DNA from 2 places in the Sporolactobacillus terrae genome. Region 1 is predicted to be linked to the other one. Evidence: riboswitches for the same ligand, from Rfam matches in the RefSeq annotation. Region 1 holds a riboswitch; the other holds the start of a gene.

What was found. Region 1 has a riboswitch for cyclic di-GMP ahead of K7399_RS01850 (EAL domain-containing protein). Riboswitches for the same ligand answer to the same signal wherever they lie in the genome.
Region 2: linked by a shared signal. The riboswitch ahead of K7399_RS09635 (CAP domain-containing protein) and the one ahead of K7399_RS01850 (EAL domain-containing protein) in region 1 are both predicted to bind cyclic di-GMP.

Annotation. Positions count from the first base shown of each region.
Region 1 covers NZ_CP082837.1:413,496-420,148, reverse strand. The annotation lists gene K7399_RS01870 (hypothetical protein) at 1-671, shown strand, start outside; gene K7399_RS01865 (hypothetical protein) at 785-1,123, opposite strand; gene K7399_RS01860 (LysR family transcriptional regulator) at 1,391-1,657, opposite strand; partial or broken gene K7399_RS01855 (PilZ domain-containing protein) at 1,749-2,126, opposite strand; gene K7399_RS01850 (EAL domain-containing protein) at 2,263-3,030, opposite strand; cyclic di-GMP riboswitch class I at 3,104-3,187, opposite strand; gene csrA (carbon storage regulator CsrA) at 3,720-3,959, opposite strand; gene fliW (flagellar assembly protein FliW) at 3,963-4,400, opposite strand; gene K7399_RS01835 (DUF6470 family protein) at 4,410-5,003, opposite strand; gene flgL (flagellar hook-associated protein FlgL) at 5,031-5,921, opposite strand; gene flgK (flagellar hook-associated protein FlgK) at 5,928-6,653, opposite strand, start outside.
Region 2 covers NZ_CP082837.1:2,021,043-2,027,695, reverse strand. The annotation lists gene K7399_RS09655 (FAD-dependent oxidoreductase) at 1-771, shown strand, start outside; gene K7399_RS09650 (DnaJ family domain-containing protein) at 777-1,151, shown strand; gene K7399_RS09645 (cupin domain-containing protein) at 1,195-1,857, opposite strand; gene K7399_RS09640 (MmcQ/YjbR family DNA-binding protein) at 2,011-2,373, shown strand; cyclic di-GMP riboswitch class I at 2,458-2,544, shown strand; gene K7399_RS09635 (CAP domain-containing protein) at 2,581-3,480, shown strand; gene K7399_RS09630 (MerR family transcriptional regulator) at 3,533-4,303, opposite strand; gene K7399_RS09625 (permease) at 4,534-5,451, shown strand; gene K7399_RS09620 (TIGR03943 family putative permease subunit) at 5,448-6,296, shown strand; gene K7399_RS09615 (type 1 glutamine amidotransferase domain-containing protein) at 6,426-6,653, shown strand, end outside.

The DNA.
Region 1 (6,653 bases):
TCTTTCAGCGTACGTTTGCAAACGAAGATAGCGAACGTTTGCTTGACGAAGGACCGCTGCGCTATTTCGGCCGAGCTGAGCTTGATCGGCGGGCAGAGCTGCTGATAAAAAACGCAACCTGGCGAAGCTCGACGATCTCGTTTGCCACCGGCATGCCTGGAGGGTTGGCGATTGCAGCAACCCTTCCCGCAGATACGACGCAGTTTTACGCAGTTGCACTCCGTCTTGCCCAAGAGCTCGGCTATCTTTATGGTCGCGAAGAGCTTTGGGACGCCTCGACAGAAAAAGGCCGTGAAACCCTGCTGCTCTACTTAGGCGCGATGCTCGGCGTCAGCGGAACTGGAGCGATGCTGCGCGTTTTATCATCAAAGCTCTCTACGCGCGTCCTTGAATGTATCCCGCAAAAGGCGCTTGAGCAAACGCTCTATTATCCGCTGATTAAAAAAGTCGCTGCATTTTTCGGAAAGAAGATCAGCAAGCGTACCTTTGCACGAGGCGTATCCAAAGCCGTGCCCATATTAGGCGGCGTCGCCTCCGGCGGGCTGACCTATGCGACCATGAAAACAATGGCGCGAAGGCTTCAAAAAGAACTTGCCCTCGGACTGAATGATACTCCAGCGACATTAGAACGCGATCTCAATCAGCTGAAGCGGCTCATCCCTCCGACCTGACGAGGATTCGCTTCATCCCTAAAGCACACCCGGGAGCGTGTCTAAAATCAAGCGCATCAGAAAAAGGCTCGCCTCCCCCAAGCGGAGTGCGAGCCTTTTCATTCATCATCTATTCAGCTAATGCGCCGATTCTGCTCTCGCATCTGACCAATCTCTGCTTCCAACTCCATCCGCCGTTCCTTCAGAGCATACAGTTCATTGGTGATCTTCTCGGTGAGTTCGACATTGCGTTTGCGCAATTGCTGATACAAGACCAGAATTCTGCGGTTCACATAGCTTAACTTAATACGCAGATCGGTCATTCTTTGCTGCCTGCGTGCTTCCGATTCTTCAAGGTAAGCAAGCAAACGTTCCTTAATCTCTTGCTGCCATTCCACATCCTTAATTTTCTTGGCGTAAAGCAGCAGATCCAAATAGTCATCGACTTTGTCGCAATTTAGATGATTCATCATGGCTGACATCCTCCTTTTCTCTCTCACTCATTGGAACAGTCAATGTAAGCAGCGCTGTTTGAGAAAACAGGACAGAGCATTCGTTTCCTCATCTCGAAAAAATGTGTTTTGTCCATATTATTACGTTAGGAGGAACTTTGTTACAATTTATAATAATTCGAAAAATAAAAGAATAATTCAATTCTATGGGCAAAGCACGACCCGCATTCATTTAATTTGTTTCATTTTAACGCGAAGGCCGTTTTCTGTCAAAAACAATGAAACTTCTTAGCCAAGTGTTTGCCCGTTTAGAGCACCCCTTGCCTCGTCATAGAGCCGAATAATTCCGATTGCATAGGGCAGCAGTTTCAATCCCTGTTCAGACAAGGAAATATATCGGCCATGGCGTACAAATAAAGACACATTTAATTCTTTTTCTAGTGTTTTGATACGCGAACTGACCGATGGCTGAGTCAGATACAGTTTTTGCGCTGCATGGTGAAATCCCTTGTGTTCTGCTACTGCAAGGAACGTTTCGAGCTGCTCAATCGTCATGATCATCAATTCCTTTATCGTCGCATCATGCTTTGCACACCTTAATTAAATTTGATCAATCCTCTTTTCCAGACCGTCTTCATGTCCACTATTATCGGGCAGAAGACCGTACGAGCTGTTTTCTTGATAGGTCTTTCTTATTCATATACGATTGAATTTCTGTTTCCTTTTTCGCACTTAAATGAGTAAACTGTATCCCATAATTAATCGCTCGGCGGCCATGCTTCGTTTCTTTGCGTTTCACGATCCCCTTGACATGGATGGGCGTTTCATCCTCTTCCGAGAAAGTGATCGCGACCAAGACTTTTTCCTTTACGGGAAAGTCAATACGGCATCTCATTTTCATCCCACCAATGCTGAGATCAAGCATTTCAGCATCGATCGATTGATTATTTAACCGCTGCAAGGGTTGTTCACCAAAATCAAGGATGCGTACGTGACATTTCTCGCCGTCGAGTTTGATTCGATAATGAGCACGCCGCTCCTTGACTGCTGTCTAGTTATAAAGTCTGCGTCTTAATTCAGTGATTACTTCATGATCACGCGTGATCACTTTGTTGTAATGACGAATACAGCAAATGATCACAATCATTAAACCAACTGCCTCAATCCCTATTCCAAGCAAAAGGTTGAGATTTTCCGCCATTTGGATTCACCTCTTCCGTCCAAAACTTAATCGGACGCGGCTTATGTATTGCAGCACCTTGTCCATACACGACACCAAGGGAACATGCAGAGTGTAAATCACGTTCATTCTCGATCCCCTTTAGGATCAGTTTTACATCAAACCGTTTGCAATAGCGGATAAGAAAACGCACATAAGCTTGTTTTTGATCGGATTGGGCTAAATCCTTCGAAAGATACAGATCGAGCTTCATATAATCAACAGCCAGATCAATCGTGCGGTAGATATTATCGCTGCCTTTTCCCATATCGTCCAATGCGATCGTAAAGCCCATTTTTTTCAATTGTTGTATGGCCGCTCTTAATTCAGAAAGATTGTCGATGGTTTCATGCGCAACAATTTCCAAAATAAGTTGTTTGGCGGGAATCGCATAGCGATGGATGATTTGAAGAAGTATTGGAACGAATCGTGGATTCATCATGGTTGACGGATAAAGAGCGACAAACAGTTTTATAGGCGGCAATAGCCTGCTTTTGCGAAAAGTCTGTACGGCCTTATCCAAAGCGCATACATCAAGTTCAAACAATTTATTTTTCTTCTTTGCCTGCTGAAATGCTTGCTCCGGATTACGAAAAAAATGCGGACGAAACAAGGCTTCTAATCCGGCAATGTCGCCATTGCTTAATTTGATAACCGGTTGATAATGATAGGAAAAGTTCTTACCTCGAAGGAGTTGAAAAAGTCTCATATTTCCATCGCCTCTTTTGATTCAAAACGGCGCCGAAATTGACAGTGGAGTACCAACACCATGAATTCTTTCTTTCGGCAGCCCGGCTGCCCTAGCGCATTGCCTTAGGCCCGTGGCTTTGCGACCTTATCTTTCAATAAGTGTGCCATTTCGATTATACTGTTGTGCATTGTTTATTTTGTCACTTTAGGACTATTGTTTCAAGGCGAAGTAACTAATTAGCCTTTATTATAAAACTTTTCTATCAGTCATCACGGAATAGGAGATGAAAAGGATACCCATCATTTGATAAGCGCGGAATCTCTCCGTCTATTTATCCGATTGGCCGCTTCACTTGATCTCTCAACCGAACCGGATCGGGAATCAGCATCTTTTAAGAAAAACTAAGCTATGCCTAGTCCTTTACCGTCACTCTGAATGCGGCTTTCATTCATCAACAATAGGCTTAAACAACATTTCCGGATCGTGCACAGGACACTTTTAGCGAAAATTCCTCTTTCATGCCACTGATCGTTATCCCACAAAGCAAAAATCATAAACGGCTTTATCTGTGAAAAAATACTTTTTTTAATCGTATTGGCACTTCGTTTCAGATACTTCTCGACACCTTTAGGGAATAGGGATTCTTCTTTTCGTACATTCAAGCCTGTAAAAATACGGCAAAAAACACGGGCGCACCCGTGTTTTGATTACGGCTTCTTCTTTTTCATTGCCTTCATCGCATTCAGAACATCTTCGGAAAGTCCGCCGTGTACGGCGTTGCTGTTCTCGTTCAGAATGGCTTCATAGATTTCACTGCGATTCACATCAATCGATCGCGGCGCTGTAATGCCAAGCTTGACTTGATCACCTGAAACAGAAACAACATTCACTTCGATGTCATCGCCGATTCGGATCGATTCGCCTTGCTTTCGGGTTAAAATAAGCATCGCTCACACCTTCTCTTCCTTAAGCGCTGCTGCGAGCGGTGTCTTTAGTGCATAGGGAGAGCGCTCAGGAATATACTGTTTCCCCAACTTTTTTCGTACATTCACAATAACCGGTGCTTTCAGATTAACGGTTGATTTTGAGAATGGTTTCGCTGCACTGACAATCACCCAAACCGCAACATCCTCTTGCGATTGAACGTCAAGCTGCTTAATGAAATGATCGGGTAGATCCACGCTGTAATCTTTAAAAAAGAGAAAAGGCGACGTCACAACGAAGGCAACCTTCGCGTCGTCTGCGGACTGCAGAATTGAAAAAGCTTCACTGAACGACTGCAGGATGAAGCGTTTGTCTTGAGCGAATCCAGGAATGCCGGATGCGAATGTGACGATGTCTGTATCATTAATTTCTGACTCGCCAAAATATTTGGTTTGTATGATCATCGACATGGTTCATCCTTTCTCATCAACAAAAATTCCCACCGCTTGAATCTCAAGCGACGGGTACTGAGCCATCGAAGTCACGGCTTGTCCCGGCTGAAAGGAGGCTTCTGGGGCGTGTGGAACAGCCGATAGGATCGGTGCATGCGTCTGCCAGTCCACCTGAAGGCGTGCAGGTGAAACTTCATAATGAACGGCTTCGGATGCCGGGGTATTGCCGGTTTGATAATGGGTACCGATCACCGCGGTATGGGCACGATCTGCCGCTTGTTTGGCGATCAGATTTTTCCCCTTGCTGCGTTCAATATGCAGCAATTCGTCTCCCTCTTGTGCCCGGCGTACAATCCCATCACGGATGGCTTGAAGTCCGGCATCCGCAGCCTCCGCGATTCGAACCCGAGCCGATTTCAGGTCAAGATTATGCCAGCCATTGGATTGATCGATACTGACTTTGGCAGGCGTCCGTTCGAGCGACATCGTCGCTTTGGGCTGCTGAATCGACTGTTCTGCCGGCGACTGATGAAGGGCGAGGTTTGCCCTTTCAGAGTGAATCGCAATCTTGCCAAACTGCTGGTGCATTTCAAGATGTGGGAGAATTTTCGTCATGTTCATCCCTCTTTTTCATGCAAACGATCAGCGCAGAAAATCAACGAGCGATGTTTGAATAATCTTCGCACCAACAGATAGCGAAGCATTATAAACATTCTGCTGAGTATTTAAATTAATGATGGTTTCTGCGTAATCTGCATCTTCATTGGTGGACATAATTTTCGTCGCAACCGTCTTTTGCTCATTCAGGCGATTTTGAATCAAGTCAATCCGATTCGTTTTCGCACCTAAATCTGCCTGCGCCGTGCCAACTTGCTCCAAATGGGTATCGATTTCCGTGAGGTGTGCGCTGATTGTTTCACCTGATGCACCATTGTTCAGATCGTCTTTTAACTGGTTGAGATTTGCAAAAAGATCGCTCGTAAAAACTTGGTTCGGATTCACATTAATCGCCATTTGAATGCCGTCATTGACCGCAACCGAGAAGTCCGGATTATCTATAGCATCATCATTTATTTGAACATTTCCGTCGTTAAGGGTTAGCAATGGGTTTGCCGAATCGCTGCCGCTGAAAATGTACTGACCGCCAACTTGCGTATTGCCGAGCGTGACCAACTGGGTGGTCAGTTGATCGACTTCGGTACCGATCGCTTTGCGCTGATCAGCGGTGTACGTATCCGTACTGGCTTCATTGGTTAACTCGCGAATGCGATTGAGCACATCGTTCACTTGCTGCAAGGTGTCATCCGAACTGTCGAGCCATTTATAAGCGTTGGTGACATTCTTCTGATACTGATTGACGTGGCTGACATCGGTACGGTAGGCAATGCCCATCGTGGCAACGACCGGATCTTGAGATGGCCGTGTAATCTTTTTGCCGGATGACAGCTGGTCGTTGTATTCTGAAACTTTACTGTAGCCGTTCGAAATATTTCGCAATACTTGATTGGTCATCATGCCTTGGGTCACACGCATGGTTCATCAGCCTCCCATCTTATTGATTAATGTATCGAGTAAGGTATCTAAAGTCGTGACAACCTTTGCGGCTGCACCATAGGAATGTTGGAACTGAATCAGATTGGTCAGTTCCTCATCCAGCGACACGCCGCTGATCGAGGAGCGGCGATTTTGCGCCGCATCCAGCATCGTCTGCGTATTGCTCGTGAATTGGTTTGCCGATTGCGCATTGACACCGATTTGTCCGACTAGACTTTGCAAATAACTTTTCAATGTGACGGATTCGCCGTCGGGGTCTATGGTATATGTATTGGTTGCAATCACATCGGCCAGTGCTTGTGCGCCGCTGTTGTCTCCGCTCGGCTGACCTGCATTGGCCGCCGTAATGTCGGTGCCGGAGAGGGCTTCATTCACGTGAATGGTTTTCGCTGTGAACGCTCCCGTTTCCGTTCCATCGTTTGTGCCGAGGAAGAACGTACCCTTACCTGAGTCATAACCGGCCGTCTGTTCATAAACAGCATTGAATGCATCAGCCAGTTTACTTGCCATGTTGTCCAGACTCTGCAATACACTTGGGTAATCTTTAGTGTAGGCATCAATCAGCCCTTGCAGTTTCCCCGCGAAACCATCAACTGCATCACCGTCAAGCGCAACTGTCACATGAGGCTGCGACGAATCAGCATTTGTAATCGAAGCGTTAAGCGTCGAATCGGTCAGCGTTTCGCCATTGACCAACGTTCCGAGCGTATT
Region 2 (6,653 bases), 1.6 Mb from region 1:
GCGCTGCCGGGCGGCATGTATCTAAGCGCCGGAAATCCGAAACGTTCGATTCGCGGGCTGCATCTTAATCAAAAGAATTATCTCTTGATTGGCGGTGAAAATCATAAAACCGGCCGCGGCGAATCAATGGAACATCACTATGAACAGCTCGCTTCTTTTGCCAAGCAGCAGTTTGGGCAGACAAAGATTGTTGCCCACTGGTCGGCTCAAGACTTTACTACCCTTGATCAAGTCCCTTATATCGGTCGGATTACAAAAAACAGCCCGCATATTCTTGTTGCAGCAGGTTTTCATAAGTGGGGCATGACAACGGGTACCCTCGCTGCTCAACTGCTTACCGATCTCGTACTTGGACGCGAAAATCCTTATGAAGCACTCTTCAGCCCATCCCGATTTGAGGCAACGCCAATGCTCGCAAGCTTTCTTGCGGAAAATCTGCAGGTTGCCGGGCAACTGATTAAAGGGAAGCTGAGCAGACCCGCACCGTTGAATGAACACCTGCAAAACGATCAAGCGGTCATCGCCGAGTTGCATGGGGAGCGCGTTGGCGCCTATCGAAACGGGAAGGGTGAATTAACCGTTGTTGATACCACTTGCCCGCATTTGGGGTGCGAAGTAAACTGGAATCAAGGCGAGAAATCTTGGGATTGTCCGTGCCATGGCTCGCGCTTCAAGGCGAATGGCGAGGTGATCGACGGTCCTGCAAAAGACGCGCTAACCCTATTTTTCTCAGAAGCAGGCCATGAAAAGAGGGCCGAAAATAAGGAGTGAAGCTCATGGGCATTATTGAATCGATGGCCGAAGAAAAAATACAAGAAGGCTTGAAGCAAGGGGCCTTCGATCATCTTCCCGGCAAAGGAAAGCCGCTGCTTCTTGAAGATCTGTCGGCTGTGCCTAAAGAACTGCGTGCCGGTTATACATTGCTGAAAAATGCGGGGATGCTGCCTGAAGAGCTGCAGATCAGAAAAGAAATGGTGACGCTTAGCGATCTGCTTAAATGCTGTGAGGACGAAAAAGAACGTGCGAAGCTTACGCAGGAGCTTCGCTATAAGCGGCTTAAATTTAATCAGTTAATGGAGAAACGAACTCTGCGGCACTCATCCGTGTTTCGACGCTATCGCGATCGTATTTTCCATAAGTTTCGCTTTTAACTTCTTCAAACGCTCTAAAGCATTAAGTGGGGGTCGTTCACCCTCAACGCTTTTTCCAAATGGACAGCAGCGGCCCTTGTTCTCCATAAACCGGGTCCTGTTTCGCTTTTCCCACCTTACTGATGTTTTCTTTATATTGCGGACTTTCCTTCGTTTGCAGATCATAGTCGCGCCCATCCGGGTAGCCGCCGGCTATTGAAAAATCATTGCTTGCCGAAAGGCGCTTATGACCAGTGCCTGCCGGAAGCACAACGACATCGCCGGCTTTCACTTTGAAATCTTTCCCTTGTTCACCGCCGAGTCTAAGTGTTGCCTCCCCGGAAATTACACCAAGGACTTCATGCGAGGTACTGTGAAAGTGGTGATACGGAAAGACGCCGTCCACCCAGTTGTTGCCCCAATTATTCTTTTTGAATGTGTTCACGATCTGATCCGTTCGACCTTTGAAAGCGCCAGGATAAATCAGCACTTGAAAATAGGGATTGTTGGGAATCGTTCCGTCATCTTTGAAGGTGAAGGTCTGAACCTTGACAAATTTTTGTGAACCCTTCGTACGCGATCCTGATGATTGATCCTGCTGCACAACCTTTGTATTCTGCGACTTGGATGCGGATGAGCTCGTGCTGTCGGAAGCCGCTTGTCCGCCGCCGCAAGCGGCGAGAAGGAGAAGTGGAGTGATACTAGCTGCATGAAACCATTTTTGCACATAAAGGACCTCCTCGAAATTTCATTCACAGTAAGTATAGCACCCAGAATATTAAGAGAATAATCATCTGCTTGGCGCCCTGATGGTGTGAAAAAATAACGCAGATTGCCGATAACTTATGATGAGGGACAAATTTTCTAGCGGAGGCGCGCGATGAGAACGGATTGGATTGATGCTTATTGTCTAGGGAAAAAAGGGGCCAAACAAGACTATAAGCAGGAATGGCAAGCGACGCGCGCGATGATCGGCGGCAAAATGTTTGCCATGCGTGGCGGAGATAAAAACGGGCAGCCGATCATAACGGTGAAGCTGCTTCCTGAGTTCGGCGCGCGTCTTCGAGAGGAATACGATGCGATTGTTCCTGGCTACTACATGAACAAAACGCACTGGAATTCCTTATACTTGGATGCCGATGTGTCGGAGGAACTTCTAAAAAGCATGCTTGATCAAAGCTATTCGCTCGTGTTGCGTTCGCTCAGTAAAAAAATGCAACAGCAAATTGAAAACAAAGCGTGATGCGTCCGCGTACACACCCGATTGAATTAAAAAACAAAGAGTTTGAGAGCATCATGTCAATTGAATACTTTAGAAATGCATCTGTTTTCTAAAGGGCAAAACTGTTGAAAAGCAGTGACGCAAAGCTTCAGGTCTAAGGTGAGAAATCGCTAAGATGGCTGGGCTGCCGTATTTGATGATCAAACGTAAATGAAGAGAGGTTTTTTTATGCGTTTTTTTAAGTATGCTGTATCGGGTTTACTCGTCCTTTTTCTTATCTTTTTCATCTCGTCAAATGCAGACATCGTTTCTTTAAAATCAGCCCATGCATCAATAAGCAAATCACATCTGCAAACGAAGCAGTCGCCTAAAGCAGAAAAAAAGACTGATCCTGCAAAGAAAGCAACCAAGAAAGCAACCACAAAAAAAGCAGCGAAAAAAACGAAGGCTGTGAAAAAAGTGGCAAAGAAGAAAGCAACGCCAAAAGCTGCAAAGAAAACAGTGAAAAAGAAAACCGCTCCGAAGCAGAGCGCTGCAAGAAAAACAGCGAAACGAATAAATAAGAAAACGGTCGATCAACCAAAAAAGACAAATGCAAAACAAGCGCATCACGCGGTTCATCAGCAAAGCAAGCCTACTCCAGTTGCAAGCCAGGCAGCAGCGGCCGCAAAACCTGTTGCTGCTCAACCTCACCCCCAGCCTCAAGCGCAACCTGCATCAGCACAAGATAACCCATCGGTTGAACAGCAGATTGTAGGTCTCGTCAATCAAGTGCGCACGCAGAATGGCCTCGGCAGCTTGCAAGTGAAAGCGGAATTGACGAATGCTGCACGTCAGTGGAGCTCAGGGCAATTCGCGAACGGTGCGATGAGCCATGGCATGATGAATTTTTCGCGGACAACGGTTGCCGGACAGAATGTTGCCTATGCCAAAGGCGATTTAGCAACATTCGGATGGGATCAGATTTGGAGTGCACAGGCGACCATGGATGGCTGGATGAATTCGCCGGAGCATCGTGCCAATATTTTAAAACCTGACTATAAATACATTGGTGTTGGTGTCATTTATGGTCAGAAGAATGGCAGCTCAGACGGTTGGGCATTCTTTACTCAAGATTTCTCCGATTAACCCCTAATGCAAAAAGAGGCTTGGCTCTCGTTAGAGTGTCCAAGCCTCTTTTTTAGTTTTGTTGCGTGTAGATGTTCACTGCATCGCGCAGCATTTTTGCAGCTCCGTTTGCAAGACGGGTGTCGTAATAACTGGTGAAACGCGGATCATCCACATACATTTGTGCGAGCCCTGCATGCGCTTCTTTTGAATAGGTTCCCTCTGGCCAGAAAAAGAACAGCCACTGCCGATGAAGCGCTGCGGCCTTTTGCGCAGCCGTGCTGGCTGGGTCGTTAAGCTGCATCGCTGCGCGCAAGTTCTCGAACATTTCTTTTTCAATCGCTTGTGTTTTTTCATAGTCTGTCTGGCTTAAACCAGCAAATTGTTTATTCGCTTTTTCAATCGTCTTCTTACCATAGTTTTCACGAATTTCTTTACCATATTGACGCTCATTTTCTGCTAACTTTTCTTTCTTGAACGCTTCAAACTTTTCTTGATCGGTCATCTGCATCGCTCCTTTTTGTGCGGCAAGCGTCTGTTCAACCGTTCGGATCAGCTGTTCCAGATGCTGTTTCTTCGCAATCAGTTTCTTGTGATGATCAGTGAGAGCATCTCTGAGATTAAAGTTCGGCGACTTCAAGAGTGAACGAATCTCTTTCAGACTGAACGCGAGTTCGCGATAAAAGAGAATCTGCTGCAGCAGATCAACTTGTTTCGGCCCGTACACCCGATAGCCGGATGGATTGATTCGCTCCGGTTTCAGCAGATCAATTTGATCGTAATAGCGCAGTGTACGGGTACTAACGCCGGCTAAATCGCTCAGTTGTTTAATTGTATAGTTCATTTAAGAATGCCTCCTGACAGGGTTTATACTACGCCTTAACGTTACGTCAATCTCAAGTGTTTTCTTGAATTTTTTTTAGTCAATGATTTTTTCGTGATTCGCGCGCCTCTGTGTTTTGTCAGATCCAAAATGTGGTGGTAGACTTTAAGAGGTCTTGAAGCATGTGTCGTGTTAGCCCCCACTTTATCGAATAGTTATTCTATCAATGGGAATGTGATCGGAGTGATCGTGTGTTCACGGATTCATTTTTGCAGTTAAATACGATTTTTATCAGCATTATTATTGAAGCGGTTCCTTTCATTATTATTGGTGTTTTTATTTCGGCAATCATCCAAATGTTTGTTTCCGAAGCGCTGCTTGCACGCATTATTCCGAAAAACCGCTTCGGTTCGGTTGTGTTCGGGACGTGTATGGGCTCGCTGTTCCCGGCATGCGAATGCGGTATTGTACCAATTACCGAGCGGCTGGTGCGGAAAAAGGTGCCGCTGCAGGCAGCAATTGCCTTTATGTTGGCCGGCCCGATTATCAATCCAGTCGTCCTGTTTGCAACCTATATTGCTTTCGGAAGCAGTTGGCAAATGGTCTTCTATCGCGCCGGACTTGCATTTGCAGTATCGATTGCCGTTGGTCTGCTTGTCTCCTATTTGTTCCCGGAAGATCAGCTCCGCGACTATGTGGACAAGAAGGTTAGCCACTATCATCATCATGAAGCGAATCAGCCGGCGCGCCGCATTACCTTTTTCGATCGCTTTAAAGGAACGATGGATCATGCCGTTGATGAGTTCTTTTCGGTGGGCAAGTATCTTGTTTTCGGCGCGTTGATTGCTGCCGCGATGCAGACCTATATTAAGCAGAGTGTACTGCTGTCGTTTGCCAATACGCCGGTGACTGCGATTCTGATTATGATGGTGCTGGCGTTTATCATGTCACTTTGTTCCGAGGCAGACGCATTTGTCGCTTCATCATTTCGCAGTATGTTTCCGCCGGGACCGCTGACCGCATTTCTGGTCTTTGGTGCAATGGTGGACATTAAGAATCTGATCATGATGCTTTCCACGTTTAAAAAGAAGTTCGTCGCCGCACTGATTGGCTGCATCTTTGTCTGCGTTTTTGTCGGCGCCTTGCTGATTTCAGGAGGATGGTTATGATTCGTTTTCTGATACTCTTTGGTTTTGCCTATCTTTTCCTTCACTTGCATTTAACTGGCGACATCAGTAAATACATCAATATGCGCTATGGGTATCTGTCTTTTTTAATGATTTTCATTATCGGATTCATGGCGGTCTATCAACTGGTGAAGTGGAACATGGAAGGCAGCAAGCAGCATCATACCTCGGAAAAAGCGCTTTTCGGTCATGACCACAGTCATGAGAACAACACATGGTGGAAAAAAACGGTCACTTATGTGCTTGTTATTTTCCCCATTTTAACGGGTTTGTTCCTGCCGGTTGCAACCTTGGACTCGAACATTGTCCGTGCAAAAGGTTTTCACTTTGCTGAAATTGACAATGACAAGGATCAATATGCCAATCATCAGATTCTGAAACCGGACACGAGTCAATATTATGAGAGCAGCACGTATAAAAAGATGCTGCGGCAGGATATGGAGAAGTACAGTCAGCTGAATCAGCTGGATCTGAATGATGATAATTATTTGCGCGCGCTTGAGGCGATCTACAATTATCCAGGTAATTTTACCAATAAGCATATTTCGATAATGGGATTTGTCTATCATGGCGATGCGTTGCAAAAGAATCAGCTGTTTCTGTTCCGATTTGGCATTATCCACTGTATTGCCGATGCTGGTGTGTTCGGATTGATGGTTCAATTTCCACATGCTGTCACGTATAAGGATGATACATGGATTCGCGCGCAAGGAACATTGTCTGAAACGTATTATTCACCGTTTAAACAAACGATTCCAGTGTTGAAGGTGAATGCATGGCATCAGGTGCAGAAGCCGAAGTCGCCGTACGCGTACCGCAAGTACTAAGCAAGCAGATTTGTTGCAGCTGCTTTTCGATCGTTTCTATAATAAAAGGTGAAGAAAAACTTTTCCAGCTGTATAAATGACCTGTGGTGCGGAAAAGGTATTTGAAGAAAAAGGTAAGGAGGATTTTACATGACAAAAAAGATTGCTGCAGTACTTGCTGATGATTTCGAGGACGTTGAATTTACCGAACCAGCAAAGGCGTACAAAGAAGCTGGGCACACGGTGACTGTAATTGGAAAAACAAAAGGGGCGACAATACACGGAAAACATGGCGCAAAGGTTACAGCGGATGCTTCAATTGATGACGTAAAGCCAAGCGACTTTGATGCGCTGCTGATTGCCGGCGGCTATTCACCG